Regions from separate parts of the Rhodomicrobium lacus genome, predicted to be linked through region 1. Evidence: riboswitches for the same ligand, from Rfam matches in the RefSeq annotation. Region 1 holds a riboswitch; the other holds the start of a gene.
The links. A riboswitch is a leader RNA that binds a small molecule or an ion and turns the genes downstream of it on or off. The one in region 1 is predicted to bind cobalamin.
Positions count from the first base shown of each region.

Region 2: it holds a riboswitch for cobalamin, as region 1 does, so the genes downstream of both, EK416_RS15630 (FecCD family ABC transporter permease) here and EK416_RS07225 (CbtB domain-containing protein) in region 1, are expected to answer to the same signal.

Region 1 is NZ_RZNF01000004.1:205,838-213,659, forward strand. Features, by position in the region: gene EK416_RS07190 (ABC transporter ATP-binding protein) at 1-47, shown strand, start outside; gene EK416_RS07195 (sulfate ABC transporter substrate-binding protein) at 113-1,108, opposite strand; gene EK416_RS07200 (substrate-binding domain-containing protein) at 1,287-1,970, opposite strand; partial or broken gene EK416_RS18175 (helix-turn-helix domain-containing protein) at 2,091-2,186, opposite strand; gene EK416_RS07205 (amino acid kinase family protein) at 2,589-3,401, shown strand; gene EK416_RS07210 (amino acid kinase family protein) at 3,414-4,241, shown strand; gene EK416_RS07215 (hypothetical protein) at 4,325-4,954, opposite strand; gene EK416_RS07220 (CbtA family protein) at 4,951-5,715, opposite strand; gene EK416_RS07225 (CbtB domain-containing protein) at 5,734-5,952, opposite strand; cobalamin riboswitch at 5,991-6,131, opposite strand; gene EK416_RS07230 (NupC/NupG family nucleoside CNT transporter) at 6,271-7,521, shown strand.
Region 2 is NZ_RZNF01000012.1:1,358,001-1,365,822, forward strand. Features, by position in the region: gene EK416_RS15605 (hypothetical protein) at 1-371, opposite strand, end outside; gene EK416_RS15610 (GyrI-like domain-containing protein) at 656-1,114, shown strand; gene bchE (magnesium-protoporphyrin IX monomethyl ester anaerobic oxidative cyclase) at 1,206-3,032, opposite strand; gene EK416_RS15620 (ABC transporter substrate-binding protein) at 3,523-4,386, opposite strand; gene EK416_RS15625 (ABC transporter ATP-binding protein) at 4,383-5,162, opposite strand; gene EK416_RS15630 (FecCD family ABC transporter permease) at 5,159-6,142, opposite strand; cobalamin riboswitch at 6,297-6,494, opposite strand; gene gluQRS (tRNA glutamyl-Q(34) synthetase GluQRS) at 6,544-7,416, opposite strand; gene EK416_RS15640 (Fic family protein) at 7,438-7,822, opposite strand, start outside.

The DNA.
Region 1 (7,822 bases):
GCGTGCATGTCGCCGCGCGCTCGTGCGCCGTCGTACTGGAGGAGTAAAGCGCTTCTGGTGGGGACGAGGGCGGAGAAGCGAGCCTTCTGTCCGCCCTCGCGCTTGTCTCTTTTTACTTCTGGAAGATCTGATCGAAGACGCCGCCTTCGCCGAAGTGCTCTTTCTGTGCTTTTTCCCAGCCGCCGAGAAGCCCCTCAACCGTGAATGTTTTCAGCGCCGGGAAACGGCTCGCATGTTTCGCGGCAACCTCAGCATCGCGCGGGCGAAAATCGCGGTTCGCGATGATCTCCTGCCCCTGCGGTGAGAACAGGAATTCGAGATAGGCTGTCGCTTGCTTTCGCGTGCCGCGTCTGTCGACGACCGAATCGACGACCGCCACCGGCGGCTCGGCCTCGATGCTGATCGACGGATACACGATGTCGAACTTGTCCTCGCCGATCTCTCGGGCGAGCGCCAGGGCTTCGCTCTCGAAGGTGATCAGAACATCGCCGATCTGGTTCTGCGTGAAGGTCGTCGTCGCACCGCGTCCGCCGCCGTCGAGCACGGGCACGTTCGCAAACAGCCGCGTGACGAAATCCTTCGCGGCGGCGGCATCCCCGCCTTTCTGGAGGGAATAGCCCCATGCCGAGAGATACGTATAGCGGCCATTACCCGAAGTCTTCGGGTTCGGCACAATGACCTGAAGCCCTTTTTTCGTCAGGTCGTCCCAGTCCTTGATGGCTTTCGGGTTCCCCTTGCGCACGACGAAAACGGTGGTGGTCGTATAGGGGCTAGCCTTGAACGGGAAGCGGTCGCGCCAATCCTTGGCGATGATGCCCTTGTCGGCGATGACGTCGATGTCGGGAGACTGGTTCATGGTAACGACGTCGGCTTCGAGGCCATTGAGGACGGAAAGCGCCTGCTTGCTCGACCCGCCATGCGATTGTTTCACCGTGACAGCTTCTCCGCTCTTCGCCTTCCAGTCGGCCTCGAACGCGGGGTTGATCTCCTTGTAAAGCTCGCGCGTCACATCGTAGGAGACGTTGAAGATCGTCGTCTGCGCGAAGGTTGGTGTCGAGAAGGCGAGGACCGCAAATGCGATCACGGCAGCGAAGGGCGTTCTTGGCAAAGAATTGCTCCAGCTTTTATGGTGTCTGGCGGAATAACGGACCGGAAGGCCGGGCCACGCCCGGCGGCAACGGGTATAGATGGATTTATATGAGCGCGCGTGTCTTGCATCCAGCATATCTTTGCCAAGAAATTGGCAAACGCCGGTTTCGACATCTATCGTCATGCTAATATTTGGCTTATTTTTGGAACAGGATTCTCAGTGCAGAGCATCGGCGAGACGGACTTTTTATTCGCTCCCCTTTTCGGAAATCCGGGCTGATCGCGGAAAATTGCTTGGCACGCCCCCCTGCTGCGAGGCTGACCTTGCCGGCGCTCAGCTTCCGTTGAAATGGACCGTCCCGAAGCCGGATATGTCGTAGCCGCCGAGGTCTTCGGCTTTCGCATGGAACGCAGGAAGTGCGCAAAACTTCAGAAATTTCTGGATTCGCCGCGATGGCTGAAACAAGATCGGATTCCGACCGCTCCATCCCGACGAGGTTGAAGTCTTGCGGTCGCAGCTTTTCGCAAGCGAGCAGCTGACTGAAAATCAGCTCGCTTCCCGCTTCCGGCTGGCGGCAAAGAAGTCGGAGCCCCTTCGCGTCGCGCAATGAGCGCGGCTTCCTCGCAAGATCGGTCCGCATGACAAGCCCGCGCGTGCGGCGCGCCCATTCGATCAACACCCACGGTTCCTTGCCGAAGCGATCTGCGACCGAGGCGACATTCCAGCCGGACGCTTCCGGAATATGCAATCCGGCGGCGACGCACTCGCCGGCCGCCGCGCGGTCGAGACCGTCGAGCGCACCGTCGAGAAACGTCGCGATGCCCGAGCGCGATTCCCGTAATGCCCATTCCAGCAGAGGATCGTGGCTGCCGACAACCACAGCGGGCCTGGCGGATTCCCTGCCATTGACCGAAGCCACGACGGGGGTCTCGCCGCTTCTGGTGCCGAGCCATGTTTCTATTTCCTCGCGCGGAAACAGGAGCTTTCCGGTCACGCGCCGGACCGGCAGCGTTCCAGCGGCCGCAAGCTCGTAAACCTTGCGCTCTTTCACCCGCAGCAGCACGGCGAGTTCACGGGTGGTCAGAAAGTCGGACATGGCTTTGGTGCGAAAATTTCGGATGCGGAAAATAATACCGCAGAATGCGCGATTCCGCAGGGCGAAACATTCCGGCTTCCCTTCAGGCCATCACGTCTCTTTGTGCGTGCACCGCCCTCGGACGGACTGATCGCATTTTACCAGCAGAAACAGGGCCTTGTCGGCACTTAAAGCGGAAAGCACCCTCCCGATGAAACTTCCGGTTCAATGGAATGTTGAATTCGCCTGCCGCCTGATGCGAACGATTGATGAAACGCGCTGAATTTTGATCTTCTTTGCCGTTTCTTCCGGACGCCGTGGAATACGCACTATTTTCGTATATTGCTGAAGCGGTGCCAAATATCATATCAACCCAGGCAAAGCAAAAGTGGAAATACATAAAAACTACGAAAAGGCACCCCAATGGCCAATACGACATCAGAGCTTGAGACGCTCCTCATGCAGCGCTCGCTGACAGATCCGGACCTTCTGTCTGCGGCGGAGAAGGCGGCAGATTACCGGATTCTGCCCGAAGCCACCGTGATCAAGATCGGCGGTCAGAGCGTCATCGACCGGGGCCGCTCGGCGGTCTATCCGCTTGTCGAAGAAATCGTGGCCGTCCGCAAGGCGCACAAACTGCTGATCGGCACCGGCGCCGGCACGCGCGCCCGACACCTCTATTCGATCGCGGCGGGGCTCAACCTTCCGGCTGGCGTGCTTTCACAGCTCGGCGCATCGGTCGCGAGCCAGAACGCCGAAATGATCGGGCAGCTGCTCGCCAAGCATGGCATTTCCACGGTCAGCAACGCGGGGCTCTCGGCTGTGCCGCTCTACCTGGCCGAGGTGAACGCCGTGGTTTTCTCCGGCATGCCGCCCTACGGACTATGGGTGCGCCCTGCCGCCGATACCGTCATTCCGCCGTATCGCACCGACGCAGGTTGCTTCCTCGTTGCCGAGCAGTTCGGAACGAAAGCGATGATCTTCGTTAAGGACGAAAACGGCCTCTACACCGAAAACCCGAAGACTTCGAAGAACGCCACCTTCATCCCGAAGATATCGGTCGACGAGATGAAGGCCAAGGGGCTGCACGACTCGATCCTCGAATTCCCGATGCTCGACCTGCTCAAATCGGCGAAGCACGTTCGCGAGGTACAGGTCATCAACGGCCTCGTCGCCGGCAACCTGACGCGCGCCCTCGCCGGCGAACACGTCGGCACCATCATCACTGCGAGCTAAGGGATCACCGAAATGTCTGCCAACACCATCAAACACGTCGCCTCGCCGCTCGCACGCCAGACGCTCCTCGACGGCCAGCTTACCGCCCCCGTCGCGGGCGTGCGCCCCATCCGCATCCTGCCGTGGCTGCAGGTCGTCAAGATCGGCGGCCGCTCTATCCTGGACCGCGGCCACGAGGCGATCCTGCCCATCGTGGACGAGTTGCGGAAACTGCTGCCGGAGCATCGTCTCCTAATCCTGACCGGCGCCGGTATCCGCGCGCGCCATCTCTATGGCGTGGGGCTGGACCTCGGTCTTCCCGTCGGCTCTCTTGCGCCACTCGCCGCAAGCGAGGCGGGCCAGAACGGCCACATCCTCGCGTCGCTGCTCGCGCCTGAGGGCGTCTCCTATATCGAGCATCCGACCATGGCAGACCAGCTCGCCATCCACCTTTCGGCCGCCCGTGCCGTGGTGGGCAGCGCCTTCCCGCCCTATCATAACCACGAGTTTCCGGGCTCGCGCATTCCGCCCCATCGGGCCGACACGGGCGCGTTCCTGCTCGCCGACGCGCTCGGCGCGGCTGGCCTCACGATCGTGGAGGATGTGGACGGGGTTTACACCACCGACCCGAACGGCCCCGACGGGAAAAGGGCGAAGCTCCTGAAGGAGACGAGCGCCGCCGATCTCGCAAAGCACGAGGGCACACTTCCGTTCGACCGCGCGCTGCTTGAGGTGATGGCCACCGCGCGTCACATCGAGCGCGTGCAGATCGTGAACGGGCTCGTGCCGGGGCGGCTCACCGCAGCGCTGCGCGGCGAGCATGTCGGTACCATCGTTCGCACCGGCGCGCATCCGGCGTAGCCGCACTCAGAATGGGGCGCCTTTATCGAAACGGAGGCGCTCCACTATCTCCCTTCACCGAACGTCGACGCGAAAAAAACGCTTCAGGCATCCCTCGACGCGATGCGCCGAAGCAGCAGCATCAATCCCCAAGCACCGCCAATGAGCGCCGCCGTCAGGCCCGCAGCAGCAAGCGCGGTCGGCGCATGGCGAGGAATGGCGCCTAGTTCGGGCCAGACGACATCCGCCGTATTGTAAGGCTCGCCGGACCATTGGCAGAGCGCGCCGGTTCCATCGAGCAGCAGATCGCGCTCGACCGCCGCTGCGAGCGCCTTCGTTTCCGCGCGCGCGCCGTCCCGGCTCGCCATATGCGAGAGGAGGGCCATGGTCGCCGCGAGATAGGCGTGGCTGCATTCGTTGAAGGGGCTTTCCTCGTCGGTGAGAGCCGACGGTGCGAGCCCCCACAGGCAGGCTGTAAACTGGATTTCCGCATAGTTGCGCAGACGCCAGAGCTTTTCGTCGGGCTTCACCTGAGCGTCGGCGAGCGCGAAAATCGCGGCGCGATGACGCGCGATCACAGCCATCTGCCCATGCGGGATGCTCTCGATGGAGATGCCCCCGGTCGGTCCGATGCTTTTTCTATGGGCCTCGGCGACCGGCGCGACCGCGAGAAAGACAATGGCCGGGACGAGCCCGGCCATCAGAAGCGCCCCGTAATCGGCGATGCGCCTCATGCAGCCACGGGCTTCGCCGCGATGCGTCTGGCAACGGTGCGTTCGGCGAAAAGCCCGAAAAACGCGCCGATCAACGTCCAGACGAGTGCCTGCGTTCCTATCGACGCGGCCCGGAACTGCCACAGCGTCTGCGCCGAGAAGTTTTCCGGCACTTCCTGGATAGTGGGAAGCGCTTCCAGAGCAACGATGACGGCCAGCGCGTAGACGCCAAGGCCGACAAGCGCACCGTTCCACGCTCCGAGGCGATGGGCGAAGATCTTGCCGAGGCTCAGAGAGGCAAACGCCACTGCGAGCGAGAGTGCCATCATGCCGAAATAGAGCGCGGTGCGAATACCGATCGTTTCCGGCGAACCCACGGCGGGCGGGTTGGCGGGATATTTCATCTGCGGCACGAGATAGAGCACGATAAAGCCTGCCAGCGCGAGGAATGCCGCCGTCGCGCGCGGGCTGAGCCGCCCCAGACGGCCCTGAGCGAAGGCGTTGGCGATGCCGAACAGCCCGCCGAGCGCGGTTCCGAACACGACGAGGCCGGTGAGAAGCCCTGCCGTACTCTGGACCTTGCGGCTCACGAGTTCGGGTTCTTCTGCGGCAGCAGGCTCACCGCGTGCCTCTTTGGCGGCCGCCTCGGCCTTGGCGGTCTGTTCTTCAAAGGCAATGGCCTGATCGACCGGCGGCTCGCCGACCGTATAGGCAAAAAGGAAAGTGACGAGCGCGGCGAGAAGCCCGGCGAGCATGCCGCGCGCGAGATAGGAACCAGCCATGTGATTTTCGCTCCGACGTCAGTGGCAGGGGAAACCAAGCAGATGGCGGGCGTCATGGACGGCTTCATGCACCATCATGCCGTCGAAGATCGCCACCGCGCCCTGTTCGGCGCCTACGAAATAGATCGCAAGGAGCGCGATCAGGCCGCCGAAGATGGCCCACGGAAGAATGCTGCTGAGCGGAATGACAAGGTTCGGCACGTCAGCGACGTCGTGCCGGTGGGCGATGTCGGTCATGATATCTCCTTGGGATTGCGCGTCCCGTTCGAGTTATGACGCCGAGAAATTTGAGGGTCTGACTCACGGCTCGGGGACCGTTAACAGTGGCGCGACCGCGCCGGAATTTCACCGGCTTCCTCATCTCGGGCGAGCGGATGATGAACCCCGTGTCGACCGCCGTCAACTCGCTAGATACCGAGCGCGTTGCGAGGAAGTGCCCGGAATGCTCGGACAGGATTGCGCGCCAATAGCAAATGTGTAATCCAGACCGAAGCGCGGCCTTCACGGGATTGCCGTCGCGGTCCGGCAGACCGAGCCGGAAAAGCCGGGGGCTGCATTTTGCAAGTAGCGCATGGATTGGCGGGCCTTGCCACGCTTCTGGCCGTGGCCTGGTGCCTTAGCGAAGATCGCTGGCGTCTTCCCCTCCGCATCGTCGCGGGCGGCATAGCGCTTCAAACAGCCCTCGCCGTGCTGTGCATCGAGTTTCCGCCGGCGACAGCCGTTTTCGCGACCTTGAACGACGCCGTCGGAACTCTCCAGACCGCGACCGACGCCGGGACCGCGCTCGTTTTCGGCTATCTCGGCGGCGCGCCCCTGCCCTTCAGCGAAGTGACGCCGGGCGCGAGTTTCGTTCTGGCTTTCAAGGCGTTTCCCCTCGTGCTCGTCATCAGCGCGCTTGCGAGCCTCATGCTCTACCTCGGCATCCTCCAGCGTATCGTCGGCGGCTTCGCCTTTATCCTGCGAAACACGCTCGGCATCGGCGGCGCGCTCGGTCTCGGCGCGGCGGTCCACATTTTCGTCGGCATGGTGGAAGCGCCGCTTCTGGTGCGCGCCTATCTCAACCGGATGTCGCGCGGCGAGCTTTTTGCGCTCATGAGTTGCGGCATGGCGGGCGTGGCCGGCACCATGATGGTGATCTATGCCTCGCTTCTCGGCCCCGTCATTCCGGGCGCGCTCGGCAACATCCTCATCGCCTCCGTGATTTCGACGCCCGCCGCGCTCGCCATCGCCGCGATCATGGTGCCGTTCGATGCGGGCGCGCGCGAGCCTGCGGTGCTCGAACAGAGCGACCCGCCGTCGAGCGCCCTCGAATCGATCACGCGCGGCACGACCGACGGCATTTTCCTCGTCGCCAGTATCATCGCGATGCTGATCGTCTTCGTGGCGCTCGTTCATCTCGTCAATGCCGGGCTGGGCCTCATTCCCTCTCCGGGCGGCGGAGCGATTACGCTGCAACAGCTTTTCGGGCTCGTATTCAAACCGCTGCTGTGGGCCATCGGTATCGGTGCGAACGAACTCGACACGGCGGCGGGCCTGATGGCGACAAAGACCGTCGTGAACGAGTTCGCCGCCTATCTCGACCTCGCGCGGTTGCCTCCCGACGCGCTGAGCCCGCGCTCGAAGATGATCATGACCTATGCGCTGTGCGGTTTCGCCAATTTCGGCAGCGCCGGGATCATGATCGGCGGCATGACTGTGATGGCGCCCGAAAGGCGCTCGGAAATCGTGGAACTTGCGCCGAGATCGATCGTGTCGGGCACGCTTGCGACGATGTCGAGCGGGGCTGTTGCCGGCATGCTGGCCTAGGGGCCGGCTGAATCGCAATCAGATCGCGGTGAAAGGGTTTGTTTTTCAGGTTTTGGCCAGGCTGCGCCACGACGCTTACGGCGCGCCTTCGAAACGGGGCAGCACTCACTCGACAACTCGAACCGCAACGCGTCGAGCTTGAGGAGAGTTTCGCACAAGAGGCGGCCGAACATGCGGCGCCGCAGATCAGTCGAACGCGAAGCCGGAAGCGCCGCGTTTGGCAAGGGAGGTTGCCGGCGGAACTGCTGCACAAGCGATTCGCATCCAGCGTCGTCCCAATGCTCCTGCCGGACGGGCTTTT
Region 2 (7,822 bases), on a different contig from region 1:
CGAAGCTTCGGTTCGAGCGGGGCGCCGAGAACGCTGACCTTCGCGCCAGCCGTGGCGGCGATCCTGGCGATGGCGCGGTCGAGCGGCTGCGTGCCGAGAAAGCCGATGGTGACGCTTGCCCATTCCGGCGCGATCACCGTTTGCGGCGTGGTGTATACGGTATTCCGGCAGCCCCCCGCGTTGTCGTATTCTCCCTCCCAGTCCGAATCCATGCGGCCCATGGTTGGAAAGCCCGAGGGCGATCCCAAGCGGGGGCGAGGCACGCGCTGCGAGGGCGACGGCGCACCGGGCTTGCGGCGAACGCGGATCGTTCGCGGCGCGATGAGGCGCGCGATCCTTTCGAAGCTGCGCGACCAGAAATCAGAAGACACGATGCTTCCCGATGGGTTCGACTTGCATGAGATGATGAGGCACCCGCCTTACGCGCGTTGCCATTGTCGTATTGTGCGAAAAGCGGAGTCTTTCGGCAACTCAAACTTACGGGCTGACCGCGCCCATTACCGCAGACGGGACGCGCTTCGAGTTTGACAATTCATCGGAAAAAATTTTCCTAATCACCTCCTGTAAAGACGAATAATGGAATGCTATTCTCTTCGTAGATTTGTCTTCAAACTCGCGGCGCGCTATTCGCATAGCGACCGAGGGGGAAGAGACGATGGAAATCAAGGAAACGCCCGACATGTGGGCGCTGCGGCTGACCAAGCGCCTGCGCATTCCGGATGTGAAACAAGCCGCGCAGGAGTATGGACCGATCATCGAAAATGCGATTTCTTCCGCGGGGTTGACGCCATCCGGCCCGTGGCTGTTCATCGCTCACAACCTGCCAAAGACCGGCAAGATCCCGTTCGACTGGGCCATCTGCCGACCGGTTGCGAAGCCTGACGCGTATCAGGGCGCCATCGAACTCGTCCATCTCGAACCGATCATCGTCGCGTCTGTCGTCCATCAAGGGTCTATGCGGACGCTTTTCACGCAAGGTTATGCACCGCTCGTCGCCGAGATCGAACGATCGCGGCACGTCTTTTCCGGCGAGAGCCGGGAAGTCTATCATGACTGGAACGGGCCGGGGGCGGCTTACCACCGCATAGAAATCCAGTTCGGGTTGTCGCGATGACGAACCCGGCGGCAAGCCGACATAAAAAAGGCCGGGCGAACCCGGCCTCAGGCGATACGAGCGCCGCTTTCACGCGGCGCTTCTCTTTTCTCTAAACCTTTGCGGGCGCGTCGGTCTTTGTTTCGGCCGTCTCGCAGCCGCAGCTGCCTTCCGGGCCGTGACCCTTGCACTCGCCGGCTTCGGTGTGCTCGTGCTTGGACTCTCCCGAGCACCCGCATCCCGCGTCGGTCGCGGGCTTCGAGACGCTGCCGCCGATGGCCGCTGCCATCGTTGCCTCATCGAGCTGCTGGTCACCGCCTCCGCAAGCCATGACCTTCTGCGGATCGTTCACATCTTCACCGCGCACCTTCGCGGCAGCCGCTGCCATCGGAGAGGTTTCGGCCTTGCGCTTCGGCGCGGCCTTCCACTGGTTGGAGGCGATCTGAAGCTCGGGTGTCTTTTCGAGCGTGCGCGACGTATCGAAGTCGAACTTGAGCTTCTTCTTCGTCTGCGGACCCCAGTAGCCGCGCTTGCCGAGATCGTAGAACTGCCGCTGCCAGGCCGAGAGCAGGAACGCCTTCAGGCAGCCGAGCAGATACTTGCGGCGCACCTTGTCGCCACGCACCCACGGATAGCCCCACAGCGCCTTGTTCATGTAGAAGCGGCGGTAGTTCTTCATCACGCCGTCGAGCAGTTCGCCGCGGTCGATCGCCTTCGGCTTCATGATCGGGGTGACGAAGTTATACTTCTCGAAGTCGAACACTTCGACCGTGTCGCCGAGTTCGCGGTAGAGGTCCGAGAATGGCCACGGCGTGAACATCGACCAGTTGGCCATGTCCGGGTTCCACTCGCGAACCATCTTGTAGGTTTCTTCGAGCGTTTCGAGCGTCTCGTTTTCGAGGCCGACGATGAACTGCGCTTCGGTCACGATGCCGTTCGCGCGCAGAAGGTCGATGGCCTTCTTGTTCTGCGCAACCGTCGTTTCCTTGTTGAACAGGTCGAGGTTGAGCTGCGCCGCCGCTTCGGTGCCGAGCGAGATGTGGACGAGGCCCGCCTTGCGGTAGAGCGGAAGCAGGTCTTCGTCGCGCAGGATGTCGGTCACGCGGGTGTTGATACCCCAGAGCACCGGCAGATTGCGGGCGATGAGTTCTTCGCAGAACGCCACGAACGCCTTGCGGTTGATCGTCGGCTCTTCGTCGGCGAGGATGAAGAAGCCCACATTGTGGTCGCGATACAGCGACTCGATTTCGTCGACGACGAGCTTCGGCTTTCTCACGCGATAATCGCGCCAGAACTTCCACTGCGAGCAGAAGGAGCAGGTGAACGGACAGCCGCGCGCCATGTTCGGCGTGGCGACGCGCGTGTTCATCGGGATGTAGTGATACTTCGTCCAGTCGAGGATGGACCAGTCGGCGACGATGGTGTCGACGTCGCGGATCGGCGGCTCGGCCGGGGTGGCGATGACTTTCGAGCCTTCCTGATAGGCGATGCCGTGGACCTGGCCGCGGCTGTCGGGCCATTCGCCCTTGTCGACCGCCTTCACGAGGTTCAGCATCACCGCTTCGCCTTCGCCGCGGATGATGGCGTCGATCCACGGGGCTTCGTGCAGGATCTGGGAATACATGAACGTGCCGTGGATGCCGCCCAGCACCGTCACCACGTTCGGGTGAACTTCCTTGGCGATCTGCAGCGCGCGCTCGGCCTTGTAGATGGACGGCGTAATGGCCGTCGAGCCGACGATGTCGGGCTTTTCCTCGGCGAGGATCGCGCGAAGTTCATCTTCGGTGAGGTTATCCGTCATCGCGTCGATGAAGCGGATGTCGGAATAACCGCCCGCCTTCAGATAACCGGCGAGGTAGGCCACCCACGAGGGGGACCATCGGCCCGCGATTTCGGCGCCGCCCGAATGATAGTTTGGATGGATAAGTACAATCCGCATGCATCGCCTCCTTGGGGGGCCGCTGTCCCGTCAACGCCTTTTGATGAGTGTGATGATGTCGCGGGGTGGACAAAGCCGGAAGCGTGAGCTACGCCATGATCCGATAGGGGCCGTCGTCCGGATATGCCGCACCGACATCAGCAACGCTCCTCAGAAAGCGTCGGCGATTCCGCGACAAATCAGAAACCGGCCGGTAGAGTTGAAGGTCATCATAGCTTCTGAACCACCCTCCAGCGGATTCGGTCTGTTCCAATGGCCGGTAATAGCTTGGCAAACTTGCCACTTCGCGGCAGATATTTACCTGCGCGAACAAAGCCAAGTATCCACCCTTCTTTTATGAGGTTGGAGTGTCAGCCTTATTACCTATTATCTTCGACGATTAAGACCATCGAAGCACCATCAAACTCGACTTATTGCACCCGCTTGAGACGAATGCAAGCGGCCTTTCGCGGCGCTTTGCGCGGCGTTCTGACCCGATGCGCGTTGAATCTCACCGTGAAAACTCAGGCGTGGCTTTACTTGCCTCAAGCGCCGAAACCTGAGCGGCGAGGCTGTCGAGCGCATCCGCCAGCATCGGTCCGCCGCATGTCGTGAGCGGCTCGGGAATCACGATGCGGCGCGCGAGCGGATACAGCTTTTGCAGCGCAGGGTGCACCAGCAGCGCTTCGCCCTGATCGCGCGGGCTATCACGAACATTTGTGACGAGAATGAAATCGGGCCGCGTCATCACGATGGCCTCCAGCGACGCGAAACCGCCATGCGACAGGCCCATGTCTCCGGCGGCGTTCACGAGACCGGCGGCGGCCAGAAGGGACGTTGTCATCGATTCCCCCCCGAACACCCAGCCGCGCCGCGAAACGGCCAGCACCCGCGAATGCACGCGCGACGCCGCGGCGCGGGCGCGAAGCAAAGCGGCGTCGATCCGCGCGATGTGCGGTTCCGCGCGGTCTGGATGGCCGACGAGCGCGGCCATGCGCCGAATTTGCAGTTTCGCGTCGTTGATGGAGCGGGCGACATCGAACTCCGCGACCGGCACACCCTTCGCTTTCAATATCTGACGCGTGGCAAGCCGCGTGAAGCGCCCGGCGAGCACGAGGTCCGGTTCTGCGATAAGGGCATCCTCCGCCGTGCCGGACAATTTCGGGAAAGCGCGCGCTTCCATCGCCAGCCAGCTTTGCGAGGCGTCGCGCGAATAGGGGCTAAGTCCGGCGATCTGATCGCTGTCCGCGAGCGTGAGAAGAAGCTGGTCGGTACAGAGATTGATGGACACGATGCGGCGCGGCGAATCGGCGGCGGCGACAGCGACGGCGAGCGAGGCAAACAGCATCATGCAGGCGGCGGCGAAGCGGATCACGGCGCGACCCACGGAACGAGCACGGGCGCGCCGTCATGCTCCGCCCGGAAGGCACCGATATGGAACGCGTGCGCCAGCATCTCGGGCGACAACGCGACGGCGGGCGCCCCGGATTCGATCAGCCGTCCGTCTTTCATGACCAGCACGCGGTCCGCAAACCGCGCGGCAAGGCCGAGATCGTGCGTCACCACCAGCACGAGCGCACCGCCGAGCGCCGTGTCCCGAAGCAGCGCCATCACGTCGAGCTGATAGCGCGGGTCGAGGGACGCGATGGGCTCGTCCGCCAGCACGACCGGCGCTTCGACCGCCAGCATACGGGCGAGCGCCACGCGGGCCTTCTCGCCGCCGGACAACTCGGTGACGGGGCGGTCGGCGAGCGCGCCCAGATCGGCGGCGGCGATGGCACGCGCGACGGCTTCGGCGTCGCGGGCCGGGAGATTCGCGGGATCGGTCGCGCCATGCGGATAGCGGCCGAGCGCCACCACATCGCGCACCGGCAGCGGCCAATGCACCGCGTGGCCTTGCGGCAGATACGCGAAGCGAAGGGCGCGCTCGCGGATCGGCAGCGCCGCCGCGTCGCCGCCGCCCGCCCGGATTTCCCCGCGCGACGGCACGAGCCCCGCGAGCGCGCGGAGCAGCGTCGTCTTGCCCGCGCCGTTCGGGCCGATCACGGCGGCGAGGCAGCCGCGCGGCAGGTCGAACGACACATCCGCGATGAGGTCGCGCGCGCCGAGCCGGACACCGAGACCGCGCGCCGAGAGATAAGCCGCGCTCATGAGAGGCCGCCCGTCAGTGCGCGGCGGTCGCGCACGATCAGATAAAGAAAGAAAGGAACGCCGATGATCGCCGTCAGCACGCCGACTTTTATGTCGGTCGTCGACGGAATGAGGCGCACGGCGATGTCGGCGGCAAGAAGCAACGCCGCGCCGATGGCCGCGCTCGGCAGCAGCAGCCGCGCGGGGTCGTGGCCGACGAGCGGGCGCGCGAGATGCGGCGCGACCAGGCCGATAAAGCCGATGGTTCCCGAAACCGCCACCGCGCCGCCGACACCGAGCGCCACGCCCGCGATCACCGCGAGCCGGAGCCGCGCCACATCCACGCCGAGGCTTTGCGCCGCCTCTTCGCCGAGGCTCAGCGTCCGAAGCGCGTTCCTGTTGGCGAGCAGGATCGCCGCGCCCCCAAGGATGAAGGGAAGCGCCAGCGCCACATGCTGGAAACTCCGGTCTTCGAGCGAGCCAAGCAGCCAGAAGGTGATTTCGAGCGCGGCGTAAGGATTCGGGGCGAGGTTCACCGCGAGCGCGGTTCCCGCGCCCGCGAGAGCCGAAAGCGCGAGGCCAGCGAGGATGAGGATCAGAAGGTTTGCGTTGCGGCCCGCCACTGCGAGCAGCACGAAAACCGACGCGAACGCCGCCGCGATCGCCGCCACCGGCAGGGCGAAAGACAGCGCATCGGCGAGTCCCGTTGCGATCACGACGACCGCGCCGAACGCCGCAGCCTGCGGCGCGCCGAACAGCGCGGGCGAGGCCAGCGGGTTGCGCAACAGCCCTTGCAGCGCCGCGCCGGAAAGCCCGAGGATCGCGCCGATGGCGAGCGCCAGCACCGCGCGCGGCAGGCGGATTTCCTGCACGATGATACGTTGCGGCTCGGTCCCTGCGCCGAACAGCGCCGCCGTAACCGTATCGGGCGAAAGCGCGACCGGCCCCGCGCCGAGCGAAAGCACGGCCAGCAGCGCCGCCACCGCGAAGAGCGCCAGCATCGTCACCGGCCACTTGCGGCGCGGCGCGAGCACGGCCGCTTTTACGGCCGAATCCGTATGGGGAACCTGTAAAATGACATCCTCCGCCGACCCGCCGTCGCACGTTGCGTGTCCAGAGCGTTTCATGCGACGGAGGCCGCTTGCACGCGTCGAGACAACAGTTACAGCGCCGGCCGGTCTCCTGGCTCGCGGGTCGTGGCCGCCATCGCCTTCCCGAACGCACGCGTTCAGTGGCTTCGATGACGGCTCGCCGCTTACAGTTGCGGGGGAAGCCGCGGAATCGGGATCGAGCGTCCCTCACCGCGTTCCCGTTTCACCCGCTTGCGCGGGCACCGGCGCTCGATGCGGCCTATCATAAAGCCAAAGCGACGGCAATGCGACGGGCTTCCCGTCGCGTGCGATCAGGCGAGCCGCATATGGCTTGTGCGTGGCACGGCGGCGGGGCTCCAATGCCCGACCCCGTGGCGGAGAATTTCCGCGCAGGGCGCAGGCGGCATCTCCGGCGGCACGTCCTGCCCGAGAAAGGCGAGTGCCCGCCACAGTAGGCGGCTATCGGCGGGGGTCGGCAGTTCCTTCGCGTGCGTCTGCTTGGAAAGCTTGCTGCCATCGGCGTTGAGCGCGAGCGGCAGATGCATGTATCGCGGCTCGGGCAGGCCGAGCAGCCGTTGCAGCACGATCTGCCGCGCGGTGTTGTCGAGGAGATCGGCGCCGCGCACGACATCGGTCACAGCCTGAAAGGCATCGTCGACCACCACGGCGAGTTGATAGGCGAACAGCCCGTCGCGGCGCAGCACCACGAAATCGCCCACGGTCGCAGCGACGTCCTCGCGCTGCGGACCGAACACGCGATCGGCGAAGTCCACGACGCCAGCGGGAACGCGGAGGCGCACGGCGGCATCGTCGCGCGGCGCCGTGAAGGCGTGGCATGTGCCGGGATAGACCGCGCCGCCGATCCGGGCGAGATCGGCCCGTGAGCAGCGGCACCAGAAGACGTTTCCCGCGCGCCTGAGCGTTTCGAGCGCGTGCGCGTAGGCATCGAGCCTCCCGCTCTGAAACAACACGTCGCCGTCCCACTCGAAACCGTAAGCCCCAAGTTGCGCGAGGATGCGCGCCGCCGCCCCCGGCATCTCGCGCGGCGGGTCGATGTCTTCCATCCGCACGAGCCAGCGTCCGCCCGCAGCGCGCGCATCGCAATAGCTCGCGACGGCGGCGACGAGCGAGCCGAAATGCAAGGGCCCCGTGGGCGAGGGCGCGAAGCGGCCGATATGGGTCATGCCGCAACCCGTCGCGCTCGACTAATTAGCGAAAGGTTCCGCGCCTTGATTGAGAATAGATAGGTATCTATCATAAACGAATATTTTATGTCGTCCCTTTCCTGTGGCTTCTTTTGTGATGCCAAGACTTTCAAGAGCGTTCAAGGCGCGCAACACGGTTGGAAGCGCAAGATCGCAGTCATCCTTTATTCGGGTTGTGTTCGTGACGGGATACCTCTTCATGAAGTCATACACAGTGAACACACTTGCTGCGTGTCTGCCTGAGTTGACTATTCTCTCCTTATCTTTCGCAAACAAAGCAAGAATATTTTTTGCCGTGTCTGTAGCTTGATTTGCCGTTTCGGCCACGCCCACAAGAAAGAACCTGACCCAATCTTCCAAATTTCCGGTTTCCCTCACAGATTGA